DNA from 2 places in the Kitasatospora sp. NBC_00039 genome. Region 2 is predicted to be linked to the other one. Evidence: riboswitches for the same ligand, from Rfam matches in the RefSeq annotation. Region 2 holds a riboswitch; the other holds the start of a gene.

Evidence for each region. A riboswitch is a leader RNA that binds a small molecule or an ion and turns the genes downstream of it on or off. The one in region 2 is predicted to bind cyclic di-AMP.
Region 1: linked by a shared signal. The riboswitch ahead of OG286_RS28260 (NlpC/P60 family protein) and the one ahead of OG286_RS18255 (M23 family metallopeptidase) in region 2 are both predicted to bind cyclic di-AMP.

The regions. Positions count from the first base shown of each region.
Region 1 covers NZ_CP108289.1:6,352,146-6,359,616, forward strand. Annotated here, with positions in the region: gene OG286_RS28240 (rhomboid family intramembrane serine protease) at 1-315, opposite strand, end outside; gene OG286_RS28245 (hypothetical protein) at 604-864, shown strand; gene OG286_RS28250 (NYN domain-containing protein) at 1,120-2,535, shown strand; gene OG286_RS28255 (NlpC/P60 family protein) at 2,746-3,789, shown strand; cyclic di-AMP (ydaO/yuaA leader) riboswitch at 4,114-4,268, shown strand; gene OG286_RS28260 (NlpC/P60 family protein) at 4,279-5,418, shown strand; gene OG286_RS28265 (NlpC/P60 family protein) at 5,644-6,708, shown strand; gene OG286_RS28270 (hypothetical protein) at 6,843-7,471, shown strand, end outside.
Region 2 covers NZ_CP108289.1:4,131,886-4,139,356, forward strand. Annotated here, with positions in the region: gene OG286_RS18225 (hypothetical protein) at 1-757, shown strand, start outside; gene OG286_RS18230 (class I SAM-dependent methyltransferase) at 803-1,558, opposite strand; gene OG286_RS18235 (sensor domain-containing protein) at 1,652-2,365, opposite strand; gene OG286_RS18240 (GNAT family N-acetyltransferase) at 2,500-2,658, opposite strand; partial or broken gene OG286_RS18245 (transposase) at 2,735-3,070, opposite strand; gene OG286_RS18250 (hypothetical protein) at 3,274-4,146, shown strand; gene OG286_RS18255 (M23 family metallopeptidase) at 4,280-5,140, opposite strand; cyclic di-AMP (ydaO/yuaA leader) riboswitch at 5,153-5,311, opposite strand; gene OG286_RS18260 (YiaA/YiaB family inner membrane protein) at 5,558-5,848, shown strand; gene OG286_RS18265 (alpha/beta fold hydrolase) at 5,976-6,806, shown strand; gene OG286_RS18270 (TetR/AcrR family transcriptional regulator) at 6,976-7,471, shown strand, end outside.

The DNA.
Region 1 (7,471 bases), 2.2 Mb from region 2:
CGCGAGCGCCGGGTGCTTGCCGGGGGTCGGCCGGGCCGGGCAGCCGGGCACCGGGTCGGGGGCCTCGGCGAGCTGTTCGGCGGTCAGCGGGCGCCCGGCCAGCAGCTCGGCCGGGACGGCGCCCCAGCGCTGCTCGTACCGCTGCTCCGCGCAGACCCGGTCCTGGCCGCGCCCGTACAGCGGGTTGAGCCCGGCGGCCGGGCCGACCAGGAAGACCAGGGTGTTGAGCGCGATCAGCGCGTAGCTGACGGCCGGGACGGGAGCGGCCGGGCGGCCGGCCCGCGCACCGGTGTGGTCGAGGACCGGGATCGCCATGCGCCCAAGCATCCCTCCGCCCGGCACGGGCGGCACCGGGCTTACGGCAGGTGGGCTACGTCCTGTCCGGTCGAGGGGTTGTCCGCGGACTCCTGGCGTCGCCCGCGAGCGGGAGTTCGCGGACCTGCCCCGGGGGCGCGTCCGGGCCGCCCGATCGCTGTGACCGGTGGCCGGGACGGTTGCCTCAGGCAATAGGCTTGGGGCGGGCATTCCCGCCTCCCGCCGCCGATGCCGGGGCTCCGGGGGGAGCGCCTGAGCCCACCCAGGGACCACCCGAGAGGACCCCCGATGACCGTCCCCGCCCTGACTGCCGAGACGCGTTGGCGCTGCACCCTGTGCGGCAACCTGACCCGTTTCGACGTGACCCGTTCTGCCCGGGTCACCGAGTTCCTCCACTTCGACCTGGCCGGCGAGTCCAAGGTGGAGGAGACCGAGGTGCTCAGCGAGACCATCGAGTCGGTGCGCTGCCGCTGGTGCAACGCGGTGGACCAGGTCGAGCTCGTGGCCCGCCCCGGGGCCGAGGACGCCGAGGCCGCCGAGCAGGGTTGATGCCCGGCCCGTGCGGAGGGCGGCGGTGCGGGGCACGGCCGCCCGCCGCACGGGACAATACAGACAGAGCGCACGGAGCGTGAGGACGAGGGCGGCCGCCGTTGGCCGTGCCGCTGGAACAGGATCGGAGCCGAGGACGTGGTGGACGCAGCGAAGGAGCCCGCCGGGCCGCAGGGGCGGCAGCCCGCTGTGGACGCGCAGGCGCCGGACGCGGCCGAGGCAGCCCCGTCCGCGCCCGCCCCGGCCGGAGACCCGGTGTCGGAGGGGACGGCCGACGCCGAGGAGTCCGGCGGTGACGAGCCGGCGGCAGAGCACGCCGACGGGACGGCGGCGGCTGCCGAGAAGGCCGCGGAGCGGGCGTCGGAGAAGCTCGACCGGCCGCTGCCCGAGGGCGTGCGCCGCCGGGTGGTCGGCCTCGCCGCGGACGCGCTCGGAGGGCTGCCGCCGGGCGAGCTGCCGCAGACGCTGCGCCAGTACGCCAAGTTCACTCCGGCCCGGCGGGCCAAGTACGCGGCCACCGCGCTGGCCGCCGCGCTGGAGTCCGAGCCGGCCTTCCGGGTGCGGATAGCGGAGCGGCTGCGGCTGGGCCAGCCCGATCTGGTCAAGGCGCTGGAGTCCGGCAGCGTGCCCGGGGCCGCCGATCCGATGGACGTCGCGGCCGCCGCCTACCTGGTGCGTTCGGCGGGCTGGAGCCGGCTGGTGTCCGAGGCCGGCGAGGAGGCGGAGCGGGCCGGCGCCGAGGGCGCGGCCGCCGAGGCGGCCCGGCTGGTGGAGAAGCTGCAGGCGGAGCTGGCCGAGGTGCGGTCCGCGGCGCGCTCCGATCTGGACCGGCAGCGGACCGAGTCCGAGGACGTCCGCAAGGAGGCCGACTCGCTGCGCCGGAAGGTGCGGTCGCTGGAGAGCGACACCCGCCGGGCCCAGGCCGAGACCCGCCGGCTCAGCGCCGAACTGGAGGCGCTGAAGACGCAGTCGGGAGCCGAGCGCAGCGCGGCCGAGAACGAGGCGCGCCGGCTGCGGCACCGGATCTCGGAGCTGGAGAACGCCGCCGAGCAGGGCCGCCGGTCGGCCCGTGAGGGGCGCAGCGTCGAGGACATGCGGCTGCGGTTGCTGCTGGACACCGTGCTGCAGTCGGCGCAGGGCCTCCAGCGGGAGCTGGCCCTGCCGGTCTCCCAGATCCGGCCGGCCGACCTGGTGGAGGCGGTGGTGCCGGGTGCGGCCTCGCCGCACGACGTGGCCCGGCGCGGGCTGGCCGAGGACGATCCGGCGCTGCTGGACCAGCTGCTGGCGATCCCGCAGGTCCATCTGGTGGTGGACGGCTACAACGTGACCAAGACCGGCTATCCGGCGCTGCCGCTGGAGCAGCAGCGGATCCGGCTGCTGGGCGGGCTGGCGATGCTGGCGCAGCGCACCCAGGCGGAGGTCACCTGTGTGTTCGACGGCCAGGACCTGGACGTACCGGTGATCATGGCGCCGCCGCGCGGGGTCCGGGTGCGGTTCAGCCGGACCGGGGAGACGGCGGACGAGCTGATCAGACGCCTGGTGCGGGCCGAGCCCCAGGGCCGGCCGGTGGTCGTGGTCTCCACCGACCGGGAGGTTGCGGAGGGCGTGCGCAAGGCTGGTGCGCGCCCTGTCGCCTCGGTGCTGCTGCTGAACCGGCTGGCCCGGCCGTAGGCTGTCCCGGGCCCCACCGGACGGGGTGACGCCTGGTCAGAGCCGGGCTTGCGATGCTGTGGCGATCTCGTGAAGTCATGGCGGCGGGGCGGAGTTCACGCCAACGGGGGAGTGGCGCAAAGCCTGGATCTTCACTAGGGTCTGGCGTCAAACCTATTTTCCGGATTCTCACTCGATTGGGTGAGTCCGTAAAAAGAAGGAGCCGGTCACTTGGCCTCCCACCGCCGTCCCAAGCAGCCGAGCCGCGCGCGGGTCTCCGTGCTCACCGCTGCCGCGGCGACCGCGGTCGCCCTCTCCGCCCAGGTCGCCGCCCACGCCGCGCCGACCCCGTCCCCCAAGAAGGAGGACGTGAAGGCGCAGATCGACCAGCTCCAGGAGGAGGCCGAGCAGGCGACCGAGAAGTACAACGGCGCCAAGGAGCGGGCCGACCAGCTCCGCAAGCAGGCCGACCAGCTCCAGGACCAGGTGGCGCGCGGCCAGGACCAGATGACCCAGCTTCAGGGCGGGCTGGCCGCGGTGGCCGGCGAGCAGTACCGCACCGGTGGCATCGACCCGTCCGTGCAGCTGATGCTCTCCTCCGACCCGTCCGGCTACCTGGACAAGGCCTCCAGCGTGCAGCAGGCCAGCTCCAGCCAGGCCGACGCGCTCAAGGGCCTCCAGGACCAGCAGCGCCGGCTGGACCAGCAGAAGACCGAGGCCGCCGCGATCCTCGCCTCGCTGGACACCACGACCAAGGACCTGAACCAGTCCAAGGCCGAGGTCAACAAGAAGCTGAAGGAGGCCCAGGACCTGCTGAACTCGCTGAGTGCGGCGGACCGGGCCGCGCTGAAGGCCGCCCAGCAGCAGGACGACCGGGCCTCGCGCGGTAGCGAGCGTGCCGACCTCGGCAGCCTGCCGCAGGCCTCCGGTCTCGCCGGGGCGGCCGTCTCCAACGCGATGAGCAAGCAGGGCTCGCCGTACGTCTGGAGCGCCACCGGGCCGAACAGCTTCGACTGCTCCGGCCTGATGGTCTGGGCGTACGGGAAGGCCGGCGTCTCGCTGCCGCGCACCTCGCAGGCGCAGGCCAACTACGGCTCGCGGGTGCCCTCGCTCGCCGAGGCCCAGCCGGGTGACCTGATCATCTACCGCGACGACCGCAGCCACGTCGGGATGTACATCGGCAACGGCATGGTGGTGCACGCGCCGCACACCGGCGATGTGGTGAAGGTGATGAAGGCCGACGCGATGAAGATCAACACCATCCGCCGGGTCTGACGGACCGACACGCCCAGGGGCCGGGATCCGGCCCTGTGATCCGCGCCACCTCCGAGCGGGGGTGGCGTCGGCGTTCCCGGCCGTATGTGAGAAATGATCAGCTCCGCGTAGGTTGCTGGTCACACCCGGTCATATTCACAAATGAACTTGGGTATTCTTCCGTCTTTTTTCTGACAAGGATTTGAACGGATCACGGTTCTGTTACTAGGGTCGTGCCTCGAACCACCGCACAGTCGATCACCCAGCCTGGGTGGCGGCGGGGGTTTACCGCCGAGTTCGTGAAGCAGCGGGACGGGTCGCAGACCGGTCCGACGGGGAGCCCAGCAGTCGGGGGCGCTGTGGAGCGGAGCCGGGGAACCATGTTCCTCCGGGGTGAATCGGCGCCAGGTCGGCCGCTGGAACGGCCGGTGAGGCGTCGTAGGGCACGCTTCCGGCCCGAACCCGTCAGCTCACCCGGTAGGCGGGCGTTGGAAGAAGGAGTCCGCCTTCGTGGCGTCCCATCGTCGTCCCAAGCCTGCCGGCCGCGCCCGGGTCTCGATCCTGACCGGTGTCGCCGCCGCTGCCGTCGCCCTCTCTGCGCAGTCCGGCGCCCACGCCGACCCGACGCCGACCAAGGACCAGGTCAAGGAGCAGGTCGACCAGCTCAACGAGCAGGCCGAGCAGGCGACCGAGAAGTACAACGGCGCCCAGGCCAAGCAGCAGGAGCTGCAGAAGCAGGTCGGCGAGCTCCAGGACCAGGTGGCCCGTCAGCAGGCCTCGGTGACCGAGGCCCAGGGCGGCCTCGCCGAGATCGCCGGCGAGCAGTACCGCAACGGCGGCATATCGTCGACCGTCCAGCTGATGCTCTCGTCCAGCCCGGACAACTTCCTGAACCAGGCTGGTGCGCTGACCCAGGCCAGCAGCACCCAGTCCGGTGCGCTGAAGGACCTCCAGGAGCAGCAGCGCAAGCTCGACCAGGACCGCAACGAGGCCCAGGCCAAGCTCGGCGAGCTGGAGACCACCACCCAGCAGCTGAAGGCCTCCAAGGAGGAGGTCCAGGGCAAGCTGGCCAAGGCCCAGGACCTGCTCAACACGCTGACCGAGCAGGAGCGCCAGGCGCTGCGCGCGGCCGAGGAGAAGGCCGCCGCCGAGGCGAAGGCCAAGGCGGACGCCGCCAAGGCCGAGGCGAAGGCCAAGGCCGACGCCGACCGCGCCTCCCGCGACAACAGCCGCACCGACCTCGGTGCGTCGTCCTCGGCGCCGGCCGCCGCCAAGCCCGCCGCGCCGGCCGCCAACGGCTCGCGCGCCGCCGCCGCGATCGCCGCCGCGGAGAGCAAGCTCGGTTCGCCGTACGTCTACGGCGCCACCGGCCCGAGCTCCTTCGACTGCTCCGGCCTCACCGGCTGGGCCTATGCGCAGGCGGGCGTCTCGCTGCCGCGCACCTCGCAGCAGCAGGCCGGTTACGGGACCAACGTCGGCACCAACATCGCCAACGCCCAGCCCGGCGACCTGATCATCTACCGTGCCGACGCCAGCCACGTCGCCCTGTACGTGGGCGGCGGCCAGGTCATCCACGCGCCGAAGCCCGGCGCGGTGGTCCGGTACGAGACCGCCACCATGCTGCCGATCTCCGCCATCGTGCGCGTCTGATCCGCATCGGCCCCGACAGGCCCGGCCTCCCCTCGTGGGAGGCCGGGCCTGCGGCTTTTCCGGCGGCTCGGGCAGATGTCCGATTGAGGGTCAAATATTTGGGTTGGGAGGGGTTTGGACTCGATCGCCCGGACTCGCTAACGTCTGCCACCGGACTCCCGCTCACGAGCCGCCCGCCCCCGGTGCGGCGGCGGGGCCGGGCCGCAGGATTGGAGCCACCGTCGCATGGCCGTGCACCGCCGTTCCCCGCTGTCAGGAGCGCACGCGCTCGCCCGTGCGCTGGTGCTGACAGCGGCGGCCACCACCGTGCTCGGCATGGCCGGTGACGGCACCGCCCAGGCCGCGCCGGGCCCGCCGGACACGCCCTCCAGCCGCACGGACGTCAAGACGCAGGTCGAGCAGCTCTACGACGAGGCCGAGCAGGCCTCGGAGAAGCACAACGCGGCGCTCGACGCCCAGCAGCGGCTCCAGCACGAGACCGGCACCCTCCAGCAGCAGGTCGCCGTCGCCCAGGACGAGCTCAACCAGCTGCGCGGCGACCTCGCCACCGTGGCCGGCGCCGAGTACCGCGGCGGCGGCATGGCGCAGACCGTCCAGCTGATGCTCTCCACCGACCCCGAGGGCTACCTCTCCCGGGCCCGCAGTCTGGACCAGGCGGCCGAGCGGCAGAACGAGACGCTGCACGAGGTGGTGGCCCGTCAGCGCCGGCTCGACCAGCGCCGCGCCGAGACCTCCGCCAAGCTCTCCGAGCTGGACCAGATCCGCCGCGCCCTGGCCGACAGCAAACAGCAGATCCAGCAGCGGCTGGCCAAGGCGCAGAAGCTGCTCAACAGCCTGGGCGCCGGCGAACGGGCCCGGATGGCCGCCCAGGACGCCCGCGAGGCCGAGCAGCGCGCCACCCGCGGCACCGACCGGCTCGACCTGGGCACCGCCCCGCCCGCCTCCGAACGCGGCGCCGCCGCGCTGGCCGCCGCCGTGAAGATGATCGGCTCGCCCTATGTGTACGGATCCACCGGGCCCCGCGCGTTCGACTGTTCCGGTCTGATGTACTGGAGCTGGCGGCAGGCCGGAGTGACCCTGCCGCGCACCTCGCAGGCCCAGGCGTACGCCGGTCAGCGGGTCAGCATCTCCGACGCGCGACCGGGAGACCTGGTGATCTTCTACCGGGACATGCACCACGTCGGCATGTACGCCGGCGGCGGGGTGATCGTGCATGCCCCGTACCCGGGTGCCAAGGTCCGGTACGAGAGCGTCAACGCGATGCCCGTCGCGGGGGTGATCCGGCTCTGAGCCGGTCCGGGCCGAGACCTTCCTCCACCGCCGCCGGGGCACGCCGCTGCACGCTGTCCCGGCGCGGTGCCCTGCTGCTCGCCGCCGGCGGGCTGGCCCAGCTCTCGCTGCCCGGGGCCGCCCCGGCGGCGCCCGTGCGGGCGGCGGCGGACCAGCAGGCCGAGGTGACGGCACTGCTGGCCGAACGCGCCCGGGCCCTGGCCGCCGGGCCGCCCGCGCTGCCGCTGGCCGAGGCGGGCTACCGCAACCTTGTACTCGGCCCGGCCGGCGCGCCGGACCGGCTGAGCGCCACCGCCGAGCTGGCCGTCCGGGTGGCCGGGCACGACGAGTACCCCGTGGTGTACCCTCGCCGGCTCGCGCTGCTGCGCACCCCCGGCGGCTGGCGGGTCGAGCGGGAGGAGAGCGTCGGGGGCCCGCCGCCGTTCTGGGACCTCGGCACCGTCGCGCCCGCCCGTGGTGAGCACACCTTGGTGCTCGGCCTGGCGAGCGGACCGGACGCGGCCGGGCTCGCCGCCGTGGCCGACCGCGCCGTCCCGGCCGTCGGCGTGCTCTGGGGCACCGGCTGGGCGGGCCGGCTGCTGCTGGAACTGCCCGCCACCGAGGCACAGTTCGCCCGGCTGCTGGAGGCCGACCCGGCCGGCTGGACCGGCATGGCGGCCGTCACCACCGCGGCGCCCGGCGCGCCCTGGCACACTCCGGCCGACCGGGTGCTGGTCAACCCCGAGGCGTACGGCGGGCTCAGCGACTTCGGCCGTCAGGTGGT
Region 2 (7,471 bases):
TCCCGCGCTGGGCGGCGGCGAGGGCGCGGTGCCGTTCTCGGCCGCGCTGGTCCTCTACTTCCTGGTGTCCGGGTTCCTGGCCGGGTGGCTGGTGACCCGGCTGACGCTGCCGCAGGTGCTCTCCGACGCGGACCAGGCGCTGGACCTCTTCCTGGCCGGACAGGACCGCGACCGCCGGGGCGACAAGGTGGGCGCGGACGACCTGCGGGTGCGGGCGATGCGGCACCTGGGTCTGCTCGGCGGCAGCGCCGACCGTGCCGAGGAGCCGGCCCGCCGGCTGCCGCCGGGCACCGCGGCCGGTCCGGCGACCGTGGTGGCCGAGGTCCGGTCGACGGCGCGCCGCTCGGCGCTCACTTCGGACCAGGTGCGCGAGCTGTTCGCGGACGGCTCCGAGGGGCGGCGGATCCAGGCGCTGGCGCTGATGCAGGGCGATCCGTCACTGGCCGACCTGCCCAGCGTGCTGGAGGCGATCGAGCACCCGCGCTCGGGCTTCGAGCAGTACAACGCGCTGCTGGCCGCCCGCGGCCTGCTCGCCCGGCTGCCGGCCACCGACGTGGGGCGGCTGCGCGAGGCGGTGTCCGGGCAGCTCGTGGCACCGGACGGCATCCCGTACGGCTCGGACCGGAGCTGGCTGGCGGAGAAGATACTGTCCCGGCTGGAGGCGACGACGGTCATCCCGCAGCAGGCCGGCCCGGCCGACGGGGCACAGCCGGCCGAACCGGCCGGCGCTCCGCAACCCGCCGAACCGCCGCAGTGACCGCACGGGCGTGGCCGGGCGGTTCCCGGCCGGCGCACGGAATGGTCAGCCACGCCCCATGACGCCGGCCCGGCGGCGGTGGTCGGCGGCCCGGAGGACGAGCACGCGCCCCGGGCGGCCCGCGCCGCCGGCCGGGAGACGGCGGACCTCGCTGGCGATCCGGCGCTCGCCCAGGGCGTGCCGCAGCCCGTCGAGGTGGGGGCAGCGGCGGCCGGCGCCGTCGCACAGGGGGTGGACCCGGACCTCGCCGTCGGGGGCGGTCACCCGGACCAGCTCGGTCAGCGCGGCCACCTGCCGCTCGGGGCCGAACAGCTCGGGGTAGGCGAAGATCAGGTACCCGCTGAGGGTGAGCGCGAAGGTACCGTCGGCGAACGGCAGCCGGGGCAGCGCGGCGGCCACGTACTGCTGCGGGTGGGCGGCGGTGTCGGCGGTGAACAGCCGGCGGGCCCGGTCCCAGCTGCGCAGGTAGCGGTCGTACGGGTGGAAGTACGGCGCGGGGTAGAGGTCGGGGCGGGCGTCCAGCGCGGCGGCCATCGACGCCCGGGCGGCCATCGCGCGGGCCTCGATCTCGGGGACGGGCCGGGCGTACGCCGGGTCGGTGGCGATCACGTGGCAGCCGAGTTCGCGCGCCTCGGCGGCCATGCCCGCCGCGCCGCCGGGGCAGTCGAGCAGCGGCCCGGGGAGGGCGGCGAGCTGGGCACGGGTCAGTCCGAAGAGGCCGCAGTACTCGTCCAGCGGGCGTGAGGTGACGAGGACTCCGGCCGCCGGGCCGGGGTTGCCAGAGGTGGTGCGGGCGGTCACCCGGCCATGCGAACACGGGCCGGCCCCGCCCGCATCCGGAGCGTCCGGGCGCGGGCGGGGCCGGTACGGGGCAGCGGGCCGAGGAGCCGGGGCTCAGCGGCCGAGCAGACCGCGGACGGCGAGGCGGTTGACGTTGGTCAGGCCGCGCACCAGCTGCGGGGTGAGGAAGACGAAGAACAGCCCGATCAGCGAGACCCCGGCGATCTGCAGCGGCGACTGGACGTAGTAGACGTGCTCGACCCCGTGGCTGTCCCAGAAGTCGAAGAGCCGGTAGCCGGGCCACTCGGTGTAGGTCGGGAAGACCCAGTGGTAGACCGGGTAGAGCGCGAGCGTCCAGCCGATCAGCAGGAAGATCAGCGACACCGCGAAGCTCAGCACGGCCCACGGGAGCATCACCACCTGGTACAGCACGGCCTTCCAGCCGGCCGCGTCCGCCAGCCGCGCGGTGATCGAGCCCCACGCCCCGGGGCGAACGGCCCGGACCGGCGCCGGTCCGGGCACGTCGAGCGCCAGCATCGAGCGGGTCCGGGCCCGCTCCAGCCGGCCGAAGCCGCGCGCGCCGCCGGTCAGCCCGGCCAGGACCGGGATGCCGAGGACGGTGAGGAAGGTGCCGAGGCCGAAGCAGAACAGGCTGACGCCGAAGGTGAACCCGACGAGGGCGACGGGCAGGCCGCTGAGGGCGAAGCCCAGCTCCCGGTAGAAGTAGGAGGAGAACGGCGCCCGCCAGGCGTACGGCGGCTCCTGGGTACGGCGGACGCCCTCGTGCCAGTCGTACTCGCTGCGCTGCATGCTCTCGCTGGTGCTCATGGCCTGGGCCTCGGTCCTCGGGTCTGCGGCGGTGCCGGTCGGGCTGATGGCTCAACCCTGTCAAAGTGCGGGCCGGGCGGACATCCGGCTCCCCGCCGAAGCGGGGTGGGGTTAACCCCCCTTCGCTCTCGTGCTCAGCGCTGCGGGCGCGGTGGCCACTCGTCGGCGAGCAGGGAGTACTGGAAGGAGTCGTGCCAGGCGCCGCGCAGGTACACGTGGTGGCGCAGCCGGCCCTCCGGCCGGAAGCCGGCCCGGGTGAGCACCCGGATGGAGGCGGCATTGGCCACGTCCACCCGGGCGACCAGCCGGTGCAGGCCGGGTCGGCCCGAACGCGAACTCGCAGAGCAGCCGGGTGATCTCGCCCGCGTAGCCGTTGCCCCAGGCGTCCGGGCGCAGCGCGTAGCCGAGGTGGGCGGAGCGGTGGCTGATCCTGAGGTCCTCGTGCGCGATGACGTCGTGCGCGCGAACCAGCGTGCGCGCGGCCTTGTGCGCGTGGTCGAGCCGCTGACGGCGCACCTTGCGGTGCAGGGCGACCACCCGTTGGACGACCTTCCGACGCCGACTGCTACGGCGCTTGCACCGGGACAGAGCCTGCTGGGCGGCTTCCAGCTTCCCGGCGGCGGCACGACCGTGACGCGGATTGGGCACGAAGCCGGAATTCGAGTCGGCGAGGAAATGGGCTGCACCCAGGTCGATACCGACCACGCTGTCCGTCGGGGGGCAGCGGCTCTGGCCGGTCCTGTTCGGCGGTCAGCAGCACCATCCCAGCCCACCCCCCTCGGTCAATACAGCCACCGCGCCACACGGCACTGACATTCCGTAGTGCCACTGCCACGCTGCGCACGCGTGGGCGGCGGATGGTCAGCCCCCCGGCGTCAAAGGTCAGAATTCCCTGCGAAAATCAGGAGGTGGAAGAAGAAGACCTGCGGCTCGCCCCGCGCACCAAGGCCGCCGACCTGCTCGCCTGGGCGGAGGCCGAGGGCCGCGCGCCGGTGGCCGAACCCCCGCTGCGGGCGGTGCTGGCGCTGCTGGAGCTGGGCGAGAGCAGGATGCACGACGGCTGGCCGGAGCTGACCTCGGGCGCCGTGGAACAGCTGCTGTACGAGCGGCTCCACCTGTACGTCCAGCCCGCGCCGGAGCAGGACCCTCTGGCGTACGGCGAGGCGGTGAGGCTGCTGATCGATCACCAGCGGGCGACGAAGCGGCTCAACGCCAAGCGGCAGGAGCGGCTGCACGCGGAGGCCGAGTGGCAGGGCGAGGTGGCGGCCGGGCTGCTGCGCCGGGCCGACCTGGTGACCTGGCCCCGGCTGTACACGGTGCTGCTGTGCGCGCACGACGTGGACGTCGCCGACGAGGCGGCGGTGCGGGAGTGGCTGGCGGCGTTCCGGGAGCTGGCGGAGGAGGACCGGCGGGCCGCGTTCGAGGCGCTGGCGGCGGCCGGGTGGCTGGACGAGCTGGACGAGGACGGCTGGGGCGCGGCCCGGGTGCTCTCGGTCGGGATGGCCACGGACGGTGCCCGGCTGCTGCTGGAGCAGGGCCTGATGCGGCGCAGCTACCGCAATCTGGCGGAGCTGACGGCGCTGGGGCGCCCGATGCCGGACGAGCTGGCCGGGGACTTCGGGGCGTTCGAGGAGGCGGCGGCCGAGGCGGCGCTGGACCTGATCGGCGAGTGGACGGTGCCGGGGCTTCCGCGGCTGCTGGTGGCGGAGTTCCCGGACCTCGCGCCGGAGCCGGGCCAGGAGGAGATCGACGCCTACCTGGCGCAGCTGCCGGCGGAGTGAGACGCGAAAGGGCGCCCCGGACCGGGGGCGCCCTTTCCTCGCGGTGCGTCAGGTGGTGCGGTGTCCCAGGCGGTGCGGTGTCCCAGGCGGTGCGATGCCTCAGGCGGTGTGGCGCCTCAGGGGACGCGGTGCCTCAGGGGGTGATGCCGCGCTGCTCGAACCAGGTCTCCGGGTCGACCGGGGCGCCGCCGCCGGGGCGCACCTCCAGGTGCAGGTGCGGGCCGGTGACGTTTCCGGTGGCGCCGACCTTGCCGAGCTGCTGGCCGGGGACGACCTTGCCGGAGCCCTTGATGATCGAGGAGAGGTGGCAGTACCAGATCTCGGTGCCGTCGGGCAGCGTCTCGACGATCCGGTATCCGTAGGAGCCGGCCCAGCCGGCCGAGGTGACGGTGCCCTGGCCGACCGCGTAGACGGGGGTGCCGGTGTCCGCGGCGAAGTCCAGGCCGGTGTGCAGGTGGGCCCAGTACGAGGCGCTCTGGCCGTAGTGGGCGGAGAGGTTGTAGTCGCGCACCGGCAGGTTGATGGCGGCGAGCTTGGCCTTCTCGGCCTCCTCGGCGGCCCGCTTGGCCTCCTGCTGCTGCGCGGCACGCTTGGCCTCGGCCTCCTTGGCGGCCTCGAGCCGGGCGGTCTCATCGGCGGCGGTGCGCTGGCTGTCGGCCTGCTGCTGGATCCGGGCGGCGAGCGCGAGGCCGGGGTCGGCGGCGAGGGCGACCGGGGTCTCGTCGGGGGCCTCGACGGCGGGCGCGGCGGCCGGGGTCGCGGAGGCGAAGCCGGTGGCGCCCAGGGTGGCGGCGACGGCGGTGACGCCGAGCAGTGGCGCGGTCCCACGGGTCTGACGCGGCATCCGGTGCCGGTTGGCCTCGGCGGCCTGCGGGGCGGCCTCGTCGGAGGGCCCGCCGTACTCGCCGGGGTGGGCGGGCGGCCACGGGTGGTCGAGCAGCTGGGTGCCGGCGGGGGAGCCGGGCAGGTGTGCCGGAGAGTGCGTCGACGCCACGGAGGCGCGCTCCTTTCCTTCCTTCGCGCCTACCGGGTTAGCTGACGGGTTCGGAGCAGGAAGGTCTCCTACGGCTGGGCCTGGGCCCGGCCGATTCACCCCAAGGAACGTGGTTCCCCGGCTCCCTGACCTGCCCGGAGGCCGGTCGGTGGGATTAGGCGACGGCGCACGGTGCCGTCTGGGTACGGCGTTGCGGACCGCGCTGCGTTATCAAACGTTAATCCTAGGAGCCCCTGATTCCAAGCCATCCGTCCGGGGCAGCAGGACATGGTCCGGAACACTACGTGATCTGATGGGCGTTTTGGGGGGTTTGACGACAACTGACACTACCGAACGTGATTGGACGTCAACGAACGACCCCCCACCTGAGTACTTCTACTCATGTGCGGCCCGGTCGGACGCGGCCATCCTGGCGCCATGAACGCACCGATGCAGTCCCGCACCACGGCCGCGTACTACATCCAGGCCGTGCTCTCCTTCGCGCTCTCCGGCACCACCCTCGCGGTCGGGATCGCCTACCTCCCGGTGGGCGGCTGGACCCGGGCCTTCCTCGGGATCGGCCTGCTCTACACCGTCACCTCCTCGTTCACCCTGGCCAAGGTGATCCGCGACAAGCAGGAGACCAACGAGATCGTCACCCGGGTGGACCAGGCCCGGCTGGAGAAGCTGCTGGCCGAGCACGACCCGTTCAAGGTGGAGGGGGTCTGACGCCCTGCGGCCATCCGCCCTTCGGACAAGGCCGCCGGCGACCACTTGACGGCTAAGGCTATTAGCCTTAGCTTTATGGCTATCGGCACACCCGCCGATGACCGTCCCGGCGGACCGAGGAGGCCCCATGTCCGGCACCACCGCCCCCACCACCCAGTACCTCGACGTCCCCGGCGGCCGGCTCGCCTACGACGACACCGAGCAGGGCGACGGCGCCCCCGTCGTCCTGCTCCCCGGGATGCTCGACAGCCGGGCCGCCTACCGCCACCTGCGCCCGCTGCTGGTCGCCGCCGGCCACCGGGTGATCACGATGGACCTGCGCGGCTTCGGCGAGTCCTCGATCGCCTGGGACGACTACTCGCCGGCCGCGATCGCCACCGACGTCCTCGCCCTGCTCGACCACCTCGGCATCGAGCGCGCCGTCCTCGCCGGCAACTCGTACACCGGCGCCACCGTGGTCAAGGCCGCCGGGGACGCACCCGAGCGGGTCGCCGGGATCGTCCTGCTGGACGCCTTCGTCGAGAACCTGCCGCCGAACGCCCTGCAGCGCGCGACATTCGCCGTGATGGGCACGCTGCTGGTGCACTCCCCCGCGGTGTGGGGCCTCTACCACCGGAAGATGGCCTACCCCACCGCCAAGCCGGCCGACTTCGACGCGTACGTCGACGGGCTGGTCGCCGCGATGCGGACGCCCGGCCGCAAGACCGCCACCCGCGGGCAGCTCCACGGGGACTCCGCGCCCGTCGGCTGGACCGCCGCCGTGAAGTGCCCGGCGCTGGTCGTCATGGGCGGCAAGGACCCCGACTTCCCCGAGCCGGAGCTGGTCGCCGACCGGCAGGCCGCCGCCCTGCGCGCCCGCAAGGTGATGATCGAGGACGCCGGCCACTACCCGATGGCCGACCACCCGCAGGCCACCGCCGACGCGCTGCTGCCGTTCCTCGCCGAGCTGGCCGCCTGAGCCGCACCTGCCTGAGCTGTACCGGCCCGAGCCGCACCTGCCTGAGCTGTACCGGCCCGAGCCGCACCTGCCTGAGCCGCACCTGCCTGAGCCGCAGCCGACGTCCAGCAGCCGCAGCCCGGGCCGGACCTCCCGACGCCCGGAACCCGAACCACGGAGAACCGCCCCCATGCCCCGAGTAGGACTCACCCCCGAGCAGGTCGTCGGCCACGCCCTCGCCCTCATCGACGAGCAGGGCCCGGAGGCCCTCACCCTCGCCGCCGTCGCCGTGCGGGCCGGCGTGGCCACGCCCTCGCTGTACAAGCACGTCAGCGGCGGCCTGGCCGAACTGCGGCGGCTGATCGCCGTCCGGGTCACCGAGGAGTTGGCCGACCGGCTCGCCGAGGCCGCCCTCGGCCGCGGCGGGGACGACGCCGTCGCCGCCGTCCTGCGCGCCTACCACGCGTACGCCACCGAGCACCCGCACCGCTACAACGCGCTCCCGCAGGCCCCGCAGCCGGACGACGACCTCACCCGGGCGGCCACGCGACTGGTCGGCGTGATCATCGCGGTGCTGCGCGAGTACGGGCTCTCCGGGTCGGAGGCCATCCACGCCGCCCGCGCCGTCCGCTCGGTGGCCCACGGCTTCGCCTCGCTCTCCATCGGCGGCGCGTTCCAGCTCGCCG